2 regions of the Bradyrhizobium sp. I1.14.4 genome follow, and region 2 is predicted to be linked to the other one. Evidence: riboswitches for the same ligand, from Rfam matches in the RefSeq annotation. Region 2 holds a riboswitch; the other holds the start of a gene.
What was found. Region 2 has a riboswitch for glycine ahead of ABIB78_RS20515 (D-amino acid dehydrogenase). Riboswitches for the same ligand answer to the same signal wherever they lie in the genome.

Region 1: linked by a shared signal. The riboswitch ahead of gcvT (glycine cleavage system aminomethyltransferase GcvT) and the one ahead of ABIB78_RS20515 (D-amino acid dehydrogenase) in region 2 are both predicted to bind glycine.

What each region holds. Positions count from the first base shown of each region.
Region 1 covers NZ_JBNDLA010000009.1:67,662-75,081, forward strand. The annotation lists gene gcvP (aminomethyl-transferring glycine dehydrogenase) at 1-2,304, opposite strand, end outside; gene gcvH (glycine cleavage system protein GcvH) at 2,315-2,680, opposite strand; gene gcvT (glycine cleavage system aminomethyltransferase GcvT) at 2,689-3,834, opposite strand; glycine riboswitch at 3,976-4,063, opposite strand; gene alaS (alanine--tRNA ligase) at 4,266-6,953, shown strand; gene ABIB78_RS19770 (cyclic nucleotide-gated ion channel) at 6,962-7,420, shown strand, end outside.
Region 2 covers NZ_JBNDLA010000009.1:219,364-226,783, reverse strand. The annotation lists gene ABIB78_RS20520 (M20/M25/M40 family metallo-hydrolase) at 1-958, shown strand, start outside; glycine riboswitch at 1,051-1,157, shown strand; glycine riboswitch at 1,161-1,276, shown strand; gene ABIB78_RS20515 (D-amino acid dehydrogenase) at 1,342-2,649, shown strand; gene ABIB78_RS20510 (hypothetical protein) at 2,776-2,973, shown strand; gene ABIB78_RS20505 (ArgE/DapE family deacylase) at 2,970-4,268, shown strand; gene ABIB78_RS20500 (ABC transporter permease) at 4,531-5,535, shown strand; gene ABIB78_RS20495 (ABC transporter permease) at 5,539-6,426, shown strand; gene ABIB78_RS20490 (ABC transporter ATP-binding protein) at 6,423-7,420, shown strand, end outside.

The sequences.
Region 1 (7,420 bases), 150 kb from region 2:
GATGTAGATGTAGGAGATGGTCAGGATCGACGCCGAGCCGAACGGTGCGGCCGAGACCGGACCGATGGCGTGCGCGATCGCGCCGTCGGTTGCGGGATGGCGATTCTCGGGATGACTTGGCAGATAAGGCGCAAGATGCGCCTTGACGCCGATCGGGCCCATGCCGGGGCCGCCGCCGCCATGCGGAATGCAGAAGGTCTTGTGCAGATTGAGATGGCTGACATCGGCGCCGTAATCGCCGGGCCGCGACAGCCCGACCTGCGCGTTCATGTTGGCGCCGTCGAGATAGACCTGGCCGCCATGCGCGTGCACGATGTCGCAGATCTCGCTGATATGCTCCTCGAACACGCCGTGGGTCGACGGATAGGTGATCATCACAGCGGCGAGGTCTTTCGAATGCTTCTCCGCCTTGGTGCGGAGGTCGCTGACGTCGACGTCGCCGCGCGCATCGCACGACACCACCACGACCTCCATGCCGACCATCGCGGCTGAGGCCGGATTGGTGCCGTGCGCGGAGGAGGGGATCAGGCAGACCTTGCGGTGCGGCTCGCCGCGCGCGAGGTGATAGCCCCGGATGGCGAGAAGCCCGGCATATTCGCCCTGCGCCCCGGAATTCGGCTGCAGCGAGACCGCGTCATAGCCTGTCATGTCGCACAACCACTGTTCCAGCCGCTTGAACAGCGTGTGATAGCCCTTGGCTTGATCGGCCGGCGCGAACGGATGCAGATTGCCGAACGCCGGCCAGGTCAGCGGGATCATTTCGGTGGTGGCGTTGAGCTTCATCGTGCAGGAGCCGAGCGGGATCATCGCGCGGTCGAGCGCGAGGTCACGATCACTGAGCTTGCGCATGTAGCGCAGCAGCTCGGTCTCCGAGCGATGCGTGTTGAACACGGGATGAGTGAGGAAGGCGCTGGTGCGCCGCAGATCCTTCGGCAGCGCCTCGCGTGCGGCCGCCTCGATCTCGGCATAGCCGAGCTTGCCGCCGAACGCGCGCCACACCGCCTCGACGGTCTCCGGCGTCGTGGTCTCGTCGAGCGCGATGCCGAGCGTGGTTGCGCCGATCCGCAGATTGATCCGTTCCGCCAGCGCGCGGGCGACGAGCTCGTTCTGCTTGCTGCCGGCCTCGACGGTCACGGTGTCGAAGAAGGCTTCGCTCACAGGCGCAAAGCCGAGCTTGCGCAGGCCTGCGGCGAGCACGGTGGCACGGCGGTGCACGCTGCGTGCGATATGGGTGAGACCCTCGGGGCCGTGATAGACCGCATACATCGAGGCGATCACGGCGAGCAGCACCTGCGCGGTGCAGATGTTGGAGGTCGCCTTTTCGCGGCGGATATGCTGTTCGCGGGTCTGCAAAGCGAGGCGATAGGCCGGCTGCCCACGCGAATCCACCGAGAGGCCGACGATGCGGCCGGGCAGCGAACGCTTCAGCGTGTCGCGCACCGCCATGTAGGCGGCGTGCGGTCCGCCATAGCCCATCGGCACGCCGAACCGCTGTGCCGAGCCGACGGCAATATCGGCACCGAGTTCGCCGGGCGAGGTCAGCAGAGCCAGCGACAGCAGGTCCGCGGCGACGATTGCAAGCGCGCCCTTGGCGCGCAGCGATGCGATCGCCGGCCGGAGGTCGCGCACCGCGCCCGACGTTCCCGGATATTGCAGCAGCGCGCCGAGCACATCGGCCTTGTCGAGCTCGGTGAGGGGATCGCCGACGACGAGGGCCCAGCCCAGCGGGGCGGCGCGCGTGCGCATCACCGCCAGCGTCTGCGGATGCACCTCCTTGTCGACGAAGAACACCTTCGCCTTCACCTGCGAGTGGCGCTCGGCGAGCGCCATTGCTTCGGCGGCCGCGGTCGCCTCGTCGAGCAGCGAGGCGTTGGCGACGTCGAGCCCGGTGAGGTCGCAGATGATGGTCTGGAAGTTGAACAGGGCTTCGAGCCGGCCCTGGCTGATCTCCGGCTGATACGGCGTATAGGCGGTGTACCAGGCCGGATTCTCAAGGATGTTGCGCTGGATCACCGCGGGCAGAATGGTGCCGGAATAGCCCTGGCCGATCAGCGACGTGAACACCTGGTTCTGCGCGGCGAGCTCGCTCATATGCGTGAGCGCTTCGGTCTCGCTCAGCGCGCGGCCGAGATCGAGCGGCGCTTTCTGGCGGATCGATGCCGGCAGCGTCTCGTTCATCAGCGCCTGCAGGCTCGTGGCGCCGGCCGTCTCCAGCATCGCGTTGATGTCGCGCGGCGATGGTCCGATGTGTCGGCGGACGAAATCGGTGGCGGCTTCGTTGATCGGCTTGAAGGGCGCGTTCATGGGGTGATCCTCAGGCGGTGTGGGCGGCGTAGGCGGCCTCGTCCATCAGGCCACCGAGCTCGCCCTTGTCGGCGATTCTGAGCTTGAAGAACCAGGCCTTGCCGCCGGCATCCGAATTGACCAGCGCGGGCTCGGCAGCGAGGTCCTCGTTGACTTCGATCACCTCGCCGCTGATCGGCGCGTAGACGTCGGAGGCGGCCTTGACGGATTCGACGACCGCGGCGGCCTCGGCCTTCGTCAGGCTGCGGCCGACCTTGGGCAGTTCGACGAACACGACGTCGCCGAGCTGCGACTGGGCGTAATCGGTGATCCCGATCGTGGCGACGTCGCCCTCGATACGGAGCCATTCGTGGTCGGACGTGTACAGCGTCGTCATGTGGTCCTCTAGCGTTTGTAGGTGTTGGGTACGAAGGGCGTGGCGGCGACTTTCAGCGGCAGCCGCTGGCCGCGCACTTCGGCAAAAACCGTGGTGCCGACGGCGGAAAGGGAGGTGGGCAGATAGCCCATTGCGACCGGCGCATTGAGGCTCGGACCGAAGCCGCCCGAGGTCACCTTGCCGATCTGCTCGGTCGAGGTCGGATCGGCGAACAGCGCGGCGCCTTCGCGGACCGGCGCGCGGCCATCGGGCTTCAGGCCGACGCGGCGGCGGGCGGCGCCGTCGGCGAATTGCGCGAGAATCTTGTCGGCGCCGGGAAAACCACCGGCGCGGGCGCCGCCGCTGCGGCGGATCTTCTGCACCGACCATTCCAGCGCGCCTTCGACCGGCGTCGTCGTGGTGTCGATATCGTGGCCATAGAGGCAGAGCCCGGCTTCGAGCCGCAGGCTGTCGCGCGCGCCGAGCCCGATCGGCAGCACGTCGGGATCGTCCAACAGCGCGGTGACCAGGGCTTCCGCCTTGTCAGCGGGCACGGAGATCTCAAAGCCGTCCTCGCCGGTATAGCCGGAGCGTGAGACGAAGCAGTCGATGTCGGCGACGCGACGCGGACCGGCGTCCATGAATTTCATCGAACCGACATCGGCACAAAGTTTCGCCAGCGCCGATTCGGCTTTCGGCCCCTGCAGCGCGATCAGCGCGCGGTCGGCCAGCGACACGATTTCGCAAGCGTCGGAGAGATGCGCGCGCAGGTGCGCCTCGTCCTCGGCCTTGCAGGCGGCGTTGACCACCAGGAACAGGTGATCGCCGAAATTCGCCACCATCAGGTCGTCGAGCAGGCCGCCATCCGCGTTGGTGAATTGCGCGTAGCGCTGCCGTCCCGGCGCGATGCCGACAATGTCCTGCGGCACCAGTTTTTCGAGCGCGAGCGCCGCGTCGGCGACCTTGCCGGATTTGGCGTTCAGCACGAGCTGTCCCATGTGGGACACGTCGAACAGGCCGGCTTCCTTGCGGGTGTGCAGATGCTCCTTCAGCACGCCGGCCGTGTATTGCACCGGCATGTCGTAGCCGGCGAACGGCACCATCTTGGCCCCGCGCGCCAGATGCAGCGCGTGCAGCGGGGTCTGTTTCAGCGGTGAAGTTTCGTGCGCAAGCATCACGGGGCCCTCGCAGTTCCCGCCAGGGACCTATTTCCCCTTGAGAAACCTGCAGAAAGCCCCATCTGTCGCTGTGCCTGAGAGTATTATCCCGTCGGCGGACGCATCGGGGAGAACCCCAGCGCCTCTTTCCAGATGTCAGACGTCACGCGGTCCGTTTGCCTGAGAGTTTCCGGGGCGGTTGCTCCTTCGGCGCCGGCGCAAGGCCGGTCTCTCCCGACGTGACTAGGTACAGGTAGGTAGAAAACACCGCGCCACCAAGACTGTCAACGCGGCTGCAGCAACTATCCAATGGGCTTTGTGCTCCCGCGGCAAGCCCATGATCCGCCTGCACAGTTTCTGGACACCGCAGCTAGCCTTGTCTAAAAGCGTTCGGCCGGAAAATGACGCCTTTTTGCGGCTGGCCGGCCCCTTTTTCCGATTGGATGAACATGAGCAGCGTCAACGACATCAGGTCGACATTTCTGAACTACTTCAAGGCGAACGGCCACGAGATCGTGCCGTCGTCGCCGCTGGTTCCGCGGAATGACCCGACCCTGATGTTCACCAATGCCGGCATGGTGCAGTTCAAAAACGTCTTCACCGGTGTCGAGAAGCGCGGCTATCAGCGCGCGACGACGTCGCAGAAGTGCGTGCGCGCCGGCGGCAAGCATAACGACCTCGACAATGTCGGATATACCGCGCGCCATCTCACCTTCTTCGAGATGCTCGGCAACTTCTCGTTCGGCGACTACTTCAAGGAGCGCGCGATCGAGCTCGCCTGGAATCTGATCACCAAGGATTTCGGGCTCAAGAAAGACAAGCTGCTGGTCACCGTCTACCACACCGACGACGAGGCGGCCGGCTACTGGAAGAAGATCGCCGGCTTCTCGGACGATCGCATCATCCGCATCGCGACCTCGGACAATTTCTGGGCGATGGGCGACACCGGTCCATGTGGCCCATGCTCCGAGATTTTCATCGACCGCGGCGAGCATATCTGGGGCGGACGTCCGGGCAGCCCCGAGGAGGACGGCGATCGCTTCCTCGAATTCTGGAACCTGGTGTTCATGCAGTACGAGCAGGTGACGAAAGAGGAGCGCGTGGCGCTGCCGCGTCCCTCGATCGACACCGGCATGGGTCTGGAGCGTATGGCGGCCATCCTGCAGGGCGTCGACAGCGTGTTCGAGACCGATCTGTTCCGTAACCTGATCGATGCGGCGGCATCGGCCCTCGGCCACGGACCGAGCGAGCAGAACGTTGCGTCGTACCGGGTGATCGCGGACCATCTGCGCTCGTCGGCGTTCCTGATCGCCGACGGCGTGCTGCCGTCGAACGAGGGCCGCGGCTATGTGCTGCGGCGGATCATGCGCCGCGCGATGCGCCATGCGCAGCTTCTGGGCGCGAGCGATCCGCTGATGCATCGCCTGGTCTGGGCGCTGGTCCGCGAGATGGGCCAGGCCTATCCGGATCTGGTGCGTGCGGAGAGCCTGATCGAGGAGACGCTGCGGCTGGAGGAGGTGCGCTTCCGCAAGACGCTGGTGCGCGGCCTGTCGATCCTCGACGAGAAGAGCGCCGGTCTCAAGAAGGGCGACATGTTCGACGGCGACACCGCGTTCACGCTGTACGACACCTATGGCTTCCCGCTGGACCTGACGCAGGACGCGCTGAAGTCGCGCGGCATCAGCGTCGACCAGGCGGCGTTCACCGATGCGATGGAGCGACAGCGGGTGAAGGCCCGCGCCTCCTGGGCCGGCTCTGGTGAAGCGGCGAGCGAGGCGATCTGGTTCCCGCTGCGCGAGAAGCTCGGCGCCACCGAATTCCTCGGCTATGAGACCGAGAGCGCGGAAGGCGTGGTGACGGCGCTGGTCAAGGACGGCGCCGAGGTCGACGGCCTCAAGGCCGGCGAGAGCGGCGCGATCGTGCTGAACCAGACGCCGTTCTATGCCGAGTCCGGTGGTCAGGTCGGCGACGTCGGCACCCTCACTGGCGAAGGCGTCAAGTTCCGCGTCACCGACATGCAGAAGAAGGCCGGCGATCTGTTCGTGCATCTCGGCACGGTGGAGCAGGGCACGCTGAGCGTCGGTACCGCGCTGCAGCTCGAGGTCGACCACGCCAGGCGGTCGTCGATCCGCGCCAACCATTCGGCGACCCATCTGTTGCACGAGGCGCTGCGCCAGGTGCTCGGCGATCACATCGCGCAGCGCGGCTCGCTGGTCGCGCCCGATCGCCTGCGCTTCGATTTCGTGCATCCGAAGCCGATCACGCCGGAAGAACTCGCCCGGGTCGAGGACATCGCCAACGATGTCGTGCTCGAGAATGACGAAGTGACGACCCGGGTCATGGGCGTCGACGACGCCCGCGAAGCCGGTGCGCGCGCGCTGTTCGGGGAGAAATACGGCGACGAGGTTCGCGTCGTCTCGATGGGCAAGAGCGCCCGCGAGCACGGCCAGAACGCGCTTGGCTGGTCGGTCGAGCTCTGCGGCGGCACCCATGTCCGCCGCACCGGCGACATCGGCCTGATTTCGGTGACAAGCGAGAGCGCGGTCGCCTCCGGCGTTCGCCGCATCGAAGCGCTGACCGGGCGCCACGCGCGCAAGCATGCCAACGACACCATCGCGCTGGCCAAGACCGCGGCGGCCGAGCTGCGCACCACGATCGAGGATGTGCCGGCGCGCATCGCCGCCCTGATGGAGGAGCGCAAGAAGCTCGAGCGCGACCTGTCGGATGCGCGCAAGAAGCTCGCGATGGGCGGCGGAGCGTCGTCGAATGGAGCCGCCTCCGCCGTTCGCGAGGTCGGCAACGTCAAGCTCTTGGCGCGCGCGGTCGAGGGCGTCGAGACCAAGGACCTGAAGAGCCTCGTCGACGACGGCAAGAAGCAGATCGGCTCGGGTGTGGTCGCGATCATCGGCGTCACCGAGGACGGCAAGGCCGGCATCGTGGTCGGCGTCACCGCCGATCTGACCTCGCGCTTCAACGCGGTCGAACTGGTGCGCAAGGGCTCCGAGGTGCTCGGCGGCAAGGGCGGCGGCGGCCGGCCCGACATGGCGCAGGCCGGCGGGCCCGACGGCGCCAAGGCGGACGCCGCGCTGTCCGCGATCGAGCAGGCCATGACTCAACAGGCATCGGCCGGCGCCTGACGGAGAGGCTGATCGTGGCGACTCCGGGCAAGCCCACGATCAGCGATCCCGGGCTGCGCGACCGTCTCTACGAGCTGCTCGAGCAGGACCACCTGCCATATTCGGTCGGCGCGCGATTCGTCCGGGTCGTCGTCGCGATCATCACCGTCGATGTGCTGGCGGCGATCCTGGCGTCGGTGCCCGAGATCGATGCCCAGCTGTGGTGGCTGTTCACTACGATCGAAATCGCCGCGGTCATCGCCTTCGCGCTGGAATATGCAGCGCGGCTGTGGAGCGTGGTCGGCCGCTCGCTGCGCGATATGACGCCGCTGCAGGCGCGGCTCGAATACGCCTTCTCGGCGCTCGGCGTGATCGACCTGCTCGCCTTCCTGCCGTCGGCCATCGCCCTTGCGATCGGTGACAAGACGGCACTGGTGCTGTTCGGCATGCTGCCGTTCCTGAAGCTGGTGCGGTACTCGACCGCGATG
Region 2 (7,420 bases):
GGGCTTTGCCGGCTGCGTCCGCGCCCGTTTCCCCCATCCGAAACAAGGCCAGCCCGGCATCCTGATATCAGGCCATCTGGACACCGTGCACCCGGTCGGCACCATCGAGAAGCTGACGTGGCGGCGCGAAGGCAACAAGTGCTTCGGGCCCGGCATCTTCGACATGAAGGGCGGCAACTATCTGTCGATCGAGGCGATCAGGCAATTGGCGCGCGCCTCCTTTACGACGCCGCTGCCGATCACCGTGCTGTTCACGCCCGATGAAGAGGTCGGCACGCCCTCGACGCGCGACATCATCGAAGCGGAAGCCGCGCGCAACAAATACGTGCTGGTGCCGGAGCCCGGCCGGCCGAACAACGGCGTCGTCACCGGCCGCTATGCGATCGCGCGCTTCAATCTGGAAGCAACCGGCAAGCCGAGCCATGCCGGCGCGACGCTGTCCTCCGGCCGTTCCGCGATCCGCGAAATGGCCCGGCAGATCATTGCCATCGACGGCATGACCACCGAAGACTGCACCTTCTCGGTCGGCATCGTGCATGGCGGCCAATGGGTCAATTGCGTCGCAACCACCTGCACCGGCGAAGCGCTCAGCATGGCCAAGCGCCAGGCCGATCTCGACCGCGGCGTCGAGCGGATGCTGGCACTGTCGGGTACCGCCAACGACGTGACATTCAAGGTGACGCGCGGCGTCACCCGCCCGGTGTGGGAGCCGGATGCCGGCACCATGGCGCTCTATGAAAAGGCAAAAGGCCTCGCGGCGGCGATGGGCCTTGATCTGCCGCACGGCAGCGCCGGCGGCGGATCGGACGGCAACTTCACCGGTGCGATGGGCATCCCCACGCTCGATGGCCTCGGCGTTCGCGGCGCCGATGCGCATACGCTCAACGAACATATCGAAGTCAACAGCCTCGCCGAGCGCGGCCGCCTGATGGCGGCGCTGCTGGCGACGCTGGACTGACATCGATTTGCACTGCACAACACGTTGGCACTGCCGGGTCGAAATTTAGCCTTGTCCATTTTTGAGGCTTCGCCTACGGTCCGGCCGTCCAACGCGACGATGCGGGAGAGATCGAAGCGACAACATTCGTGTTGTTGGCTTCGGCGCCGACGGAGCAACCGCCCCGGAAACTCTCAGGCAAAAGGACTGTATCGTCAGGACGATCTGGAGAGAGACGGACACGGCCGCACATCAAGGGCCGTGACGTCCACCGAAGGGGATAGTCCGCTTTTGGGCCCAGGCCCGATGCGGATCAAGCTCTCAGGTACCGTGACAGATGGGGCGCCGATGCCGGTTTCACCGGCGGTTCGGCGACTCTAACCCACGGGAGCCTGAAGACCATCATGCCTCACATTGCGATCATTGGCGCCGGCATCACCGGCGTGACGACGGCCTATGCCCTGCTCGAACGCGGCTATCGGGTGACTGTGCTCGACCGGCATCGCTACGCCGCGATGGAGACCTCGTTCGCCAACGGCGGACAGCTTTCCGCCAGCAACGCGGAGGTGTGGAACAGCGCGGCAACCATCCTCAAGGGGCTGCGCTGGATGCTCAGGAGCGATGCGCCGCTGCTGATGAATCCGAAGCCGAGCTGGCACAAATATTCCTGGATCGGCGAGTTCGTCGGCCACATCGGCCGCTATCGCAGCAACACCATCGAGACCACGCGGCTCGCAATCGAAGCGCGCAAGCATCTGTTCTCGATCGCACAGCGCGAGAATATCGCCTTCGATCTCGAACGCCGCGGCATCCTGCACGTCTATCACGACAAGGCCGGTTTCGATGCCGGCCTGCGTGTCAACACGCTGCTCCAGCAAGGCGGGCTCGACCGCCGTCCGGTGACCCCGGACGAAATCCGCAGCATCGAACCCGCGCTGCAGACCGCCTGCTATGGCGGGTTCTTCACGCCGTCGGACGCGACCGGCGATATCCATAAGTTCACCCGCGGGCTCGCCGACGCCTGCGTCCGCCGCGGCGCGAGCTTCGTCCATGAGGCTGATGTCGATACGATCGCGCGCGGCGATGAGGGCTTCCGCATCGGCTGGAACGACGCAGCTTCGCATGATGCCGGAGTCGCGACGCGACATGAGTTGCAGGCGGATGGCATCGTGATTTGCGCCGGCGTGGCGAGCCGCCATTTCGCCGGCCTGCTCAACGATCGCGTCAACGTCTATCCGGTGAAGGGTTATTCGATCACGGTGCAGCTCGATGCTCCGCAAAGCCGGGACGCCGCGCCGACCGTCAGCCTGCTCGACGAAGCCGCGAAGATCGTCACCAGCCGGCTTGGCGCCGACCGCTTCCGCGTCGCCGGCACGGCCGAGTTCAACGGCTTCAACCGCGACATTCGCGCCGACCGCATCCAGCCGCTGGTGGACTGGGTGCGACAGCATTTCCCCGGGATCGATACGTCGAAAGTCGTGCCCTGGGCGGGCCTGCGCCCGATGATGCCGAACATGATGCCGGTGGTTCGCGCCGGACGGATTCCGGGCGTGTTCTACAATACGGGCCATGGTCATCTCGGCTGGACGCTGTCAGCTGCGACGGCGCAGATGGTCGCAGGGGCGATCGACGATTGGCGCGACCTCGATGCGCCACCGATGGCGCCGTCGCAGGTCGATGCGATCGAGACCGCCCGCGCAGCTTTCCCCTAATTATCCGGTCGAAGAGGAAGAATATGAGCGTACTTGCGTGTGGCCAAGTCGGAATTCGCTGAGAAACGCCGCGTGACAGGGACTAGCGTCACAATGGGGAAAAGCGCTTCAGCGCGGGAGGGGACAATGCGCATTGGGGTAGCGGGCACGCATGACATTGCGGTCCGGCGCGGGATTCCGGACGGCACGTGTGCCGGCGGCGATCTCTTCGGCGGACCGATACGTAACCTCGCCACCGGCACGCGCACCAACTCGATGCGCGACCTTTCCGAAACGGTCAACGCTCAGGCTCACGCACAAGGCTCCATGAGAGGCGAGACATGACAACCGAGACGTTGACCAAGCCGGATCAGATTGCCGCAGAGCTGTCCGCGGCCGTCGATCGAAACTTCGACGATCAGATCGCGTTCCTGTCGCGCATGGTGCAGTTCCGCAGCCTGCGCGGACAGGAAGCGCCACAGCAACTCTGGCTGGCCGAGCAATTCGCGAAGCGCCGCTACGACGTCGATGTGTTCAGCCTTGCGGACGTCAACCTGATGAGCCATCCGAAGGCTGCGCCAATGGACGGCATCGATCTTGCCGGATCGCAGCAGGTTGTTGCGACGATGAACAGCAAAGGCAGCGGACGCAGCCTGATCTTGCAAGGTCATATCGACGTGGTGCCGGAGGGGCCTGCTGACCTTTGGGACCAACCGCCGTTCTCGGGCGCCGTGCGCGACGGCTGGATGTTCGGGCGTGGGGCGCAAGACATGAAGGCCGGTGTCTCGGCAATGATCTTCGCGCTCGATGCGATCGGCGACGCCGGATATGCCCCGGGCGGGCGCGTCCATCTGCAGACCGTGACCGAGGAAGAGAGCACCGGCAACGGCGCACTCTCGACCTTGATGCGCGGCTATCGCGCCGATGCCTGCCTCATTCCCGAGCCGACCGGACACACCCTCACGCGCGCCCAGGTCGGCGCCGTCTGGTTTCGCCTGCGCGTCCGCGGCACGCCGGTGCATGTCGCCTATTCCGAGGCCGGTACGAGCGCCATCCTGTCGGCGATGCATCTGGTGCGCGCGTTTCAGGACTACACCAAGGCGCTCAATGCCCGGGCACTCGACAACGGCTGGTTCCGCAGTGTCAAGAATCCGATCAAGTTCAATGTCGGGATCATCAAAGGCGGCGATTGGGCCAGTTCGACCGCGGCCTGGTGCGAGCTGGATTGCCGGCTCGGTCTCCTGCCCGGCGAAACACCGCAGCAAGCGATGCGTGGCATCGAGGAATGCCTGGCCGAAGCGCACAAGGCCGACGACTTCCTGGCCGACAATCCGGCCGAGCTCGTGTGGAGTGGTTTTCAGGCAGACCCAGCGGTGTGCGAGCCCGGCAGCGAAGCGGAGGCAGCGCTGTCTGCCGCCCATCACTCCGTCTTCCAGGCTCCAATGCAGGAGCGGCTGTCTACGGCCGTCAACGACACCCGTTACTATTGCGTCGACTATGGCATCCCTGCACTTTGCTACGGTCCTTACGGTATCGGCCCACATGCGTTCAACGAACGTGTCGAGCTCGACAGCCTTCGCAAGACAACGCAGAGCATCGCACTGTTCGTAGCCAACTGGTGCGGCATGATGCGAGCGTGAATGGACTTGTCGTTTCAGTTCGGTGGTGCATGGCGACATCTGCAATTCGAAATAGCAGATTCAGACCAAGGGAGCTTCCAACGGTTTGAACCCCGCCTTGATATGACGTCGCCATTGGCACAGTATTTGCCTGTAAATTCATCACTTTCGCGCTAGCTTTGAGACAAGACGCAGAAGCGCATGAGACACATCACGGGGACACCATGAGTATGATGCGGCCCAGCCTTCGCTTCGCACCATCTGACGGCAGGAGATAGCAACGATGCTCGGCTATCTCCTCCGACGCATCCTCGCCGCCGTTCCCGTGATGGGCGTGGTGGCCCTGTTCGTGTTCCTGTTGCTGCGGTTGACGCCGGGTGACCCCGCCGCAATCCTCGCCGGCGACAATGCGACGCCGGAACAGCTCGAGCGCATCCGCACCTCGCTTGGTCTCAACGAGCCGATCTACATCCAGTTCTACACCTGGGTCGCCAAACTGCTGCACGGCGACCTCGGCGTCTCCCTGATCTCGAACAAGCCGATCCTCGAAATGATCGGCCCGCGCCTCGAGCCTTCGATTTCGGTCGCGCTGGCCACCCTCATCCTCTCGATCCTGGTGGCGGTGCCCCTCGGCGTGATCGCGGCGTGGAAGCACGGCACCTGGATCGACCGCTTCGTGATGGGGCTTTCGGTGCTCGGCTTCTCGGTGCCGGTGTTCGTGATCGGCTATGTGCTGATCCAGGTGTTTGCGATCGATCTGCGCTGGGTGCCGGTGCAGGGCTACAAGAGCATCATGTCGGCCTGCGCGACAGCGCCACCGAAATCGCTCAGTACGCTGGAGGTCGCCGCCTGTCTGAGGGACAGCTTCGGTCCGTTCTTCCAGCGCCTCATCCTGCCGACCTGCACGCTCTCCTTCATCTATGTCGCGCTGATCGCGCGCATGACGCGAGCCTCGATGCTCGATGTGCTGGGTGAGGATTACGTGCGCACGGCACGCGCCAAGGGCATCGGCGAGACCGGCGTGCTGCTGCGCCACGCGCTGCGCAACGCCGCGGTTCCGGTCGTCACCGTGATCGGTTCCGGTTTCGCGCTGCTGATCTCGGGCGTCGTCGTCACCGAGAGCGTGTTCAACCTGCCCGGCATCGGCCGCCTCACCGTCGATGCGGTGCTGGCGCGCGACTATCCGGTGATCCAGGCCATGATCCTCCTGACGTCGGGTATCTATGTCGCGGTCAATCTCTTGATCGACCTCGCCTACACCCTGCTCGATCCTCGTATCCGGTACTGAGCAATGGCGATCGAAACCCTCCCCGAATCCTCCATTCCCGTCACCCGGCCGTTCCGCGTCAAGCTCGGCTTCCTGACATCAACGCCGATCATCGCGGCTGCGACGATCTGCCTCTCCCTCGTCATCCTGATGGCGATCTTCGCGCCGCTGCTCGCGCCGCACGATCCGCTGCTGCTGACGCCGTCGCAACGGCTGAAGCCGTCAAGCGCGCAATTTTTGCTCGGTACCGACGCCTATGGACGCGACCTGCTGTCGCGCGTCGTCTATGGCGCACGGATCTCGCTGTTGATCGGGCTCGGCGCCGCCGTCTGCTCCATCGCCATCGGCCTGCTGATCGGCCTGGTCGCCGGCTTCTTCCGCTGGGTCGATGCGGTGATGATGCGCGTGATGGACGGCTTGATGGCGATCCCCGCCATCCTGCTCGCGATCGCCGTCGTTTCGCTGTCGGGCGCCAGCATCTGGACCGTGATGATCGCAATCACGATCCCCGAGATCCCGCGCGTGGCGCGGCTGGTGCGCTCGGTGGTGCTGACCGCGCGCGAGGAGCCCTATGTCGAGGCCGCGATCTCGCTCGGCTCGAGCCTGCCGAAAATCATGTGGCGGCACTTGATGCCGAACACCATCGCGCCGCTGATCGTGCAAGGCACCTATGTCTGCGCATCCGCGATCCTGACCGAGGCGATCCTGTCGTTCCTCGGCGCCGGCATTTCGCCGGAAACGCCGACCTGGGGCAACATCATGGCCGAGGGCCGCGCCTACTTCCAGGTCAAGCCGTCGCTGATCTTCTGGCCGGGGCTGCTGCTCTCGATCGCCATTCTCAGCGTCAACCTGATCGGCGACGCCGCGCGCGACGCGCTCGATCCCCGTATGAAGCAGCGTGAGGGCAAGTGACCGCAACCAACTCTTCCAACGTCGTCCTCGACATCAACAATCTCGTCGTCGGCCTCGGCCGCAAGGCTGAAGCGCATCGCATCATCGACGACCTCTCGCTGCAGGTGCACGAGGGCGAGACGCTGTGCCTCGTCGGCGAAAGCGGCTCCGGCAAGTCGGTTACCTCCCTCACCGTGATGGGCCTGTTGCAGAAGGGCACGCTGGTGCCGTCTGGCGGCAGCGCCAAACTGGTCGGCGAGGAACTGCTGACCGCCAGCGACCGCCGGCTGCGTCAGCTCCGCGCCACGCGGATGGCGATGATCTTCCAGGAGCCGATGACCGCGCTCAATCCGGTGATGCCGGTCGGCCGCCAGATCGACGAGGTGCTGCGCGCCCATACCGATCTCGACTCCCGTGCCCGGCGTCAGAAGATCCTGGCGATGATGGAGCATGTGCGGCTGCCGGATGTGGAGCGCATCTTCTCCTCCTACCCGCACCGCCTGTCGGGCGGACAGCGCCAGCGCATCATGATCGCGATGGCGCTGGTGCTTGAACCCAAATTGCTGATCGCGGACGAGCCGACCACCGCGCTCGACGTCACCACCCAGAAGCAGATCCTCGCCCTGATCCGCGACCTGCAGCGCGATCACGGCACCGCCGTTCTGTTCATCACCCACGACATGGGCGTGGTGGCTGAGATCGCCGATCGCGTCGCCGTGATGCGACATGGCCGGCTGGTCGAAACCGGTCCGCTGCAGGACGTGCTGCGCAATCCGACAATGGAGTACACCCGCAACCTGCTGTCCGCGGTGCCGAGCCTCGTGCCGCGCGCGCCACGCCCGCAGACGAGGGAGCCGGTGGTGCTGGAGGCCAACGAGCTCAGCAAGGTCTACCGGGAGCGGTCGCTCTACGGCAAAGCCCGCGAGGTCGCCGCCGCCAGCAACGTCACGCTCACTCTGCGCAAAGGCCGCACGCTCGGCATCGTCGGCGAAAGCGGTTCCGGCAAATCGACGGT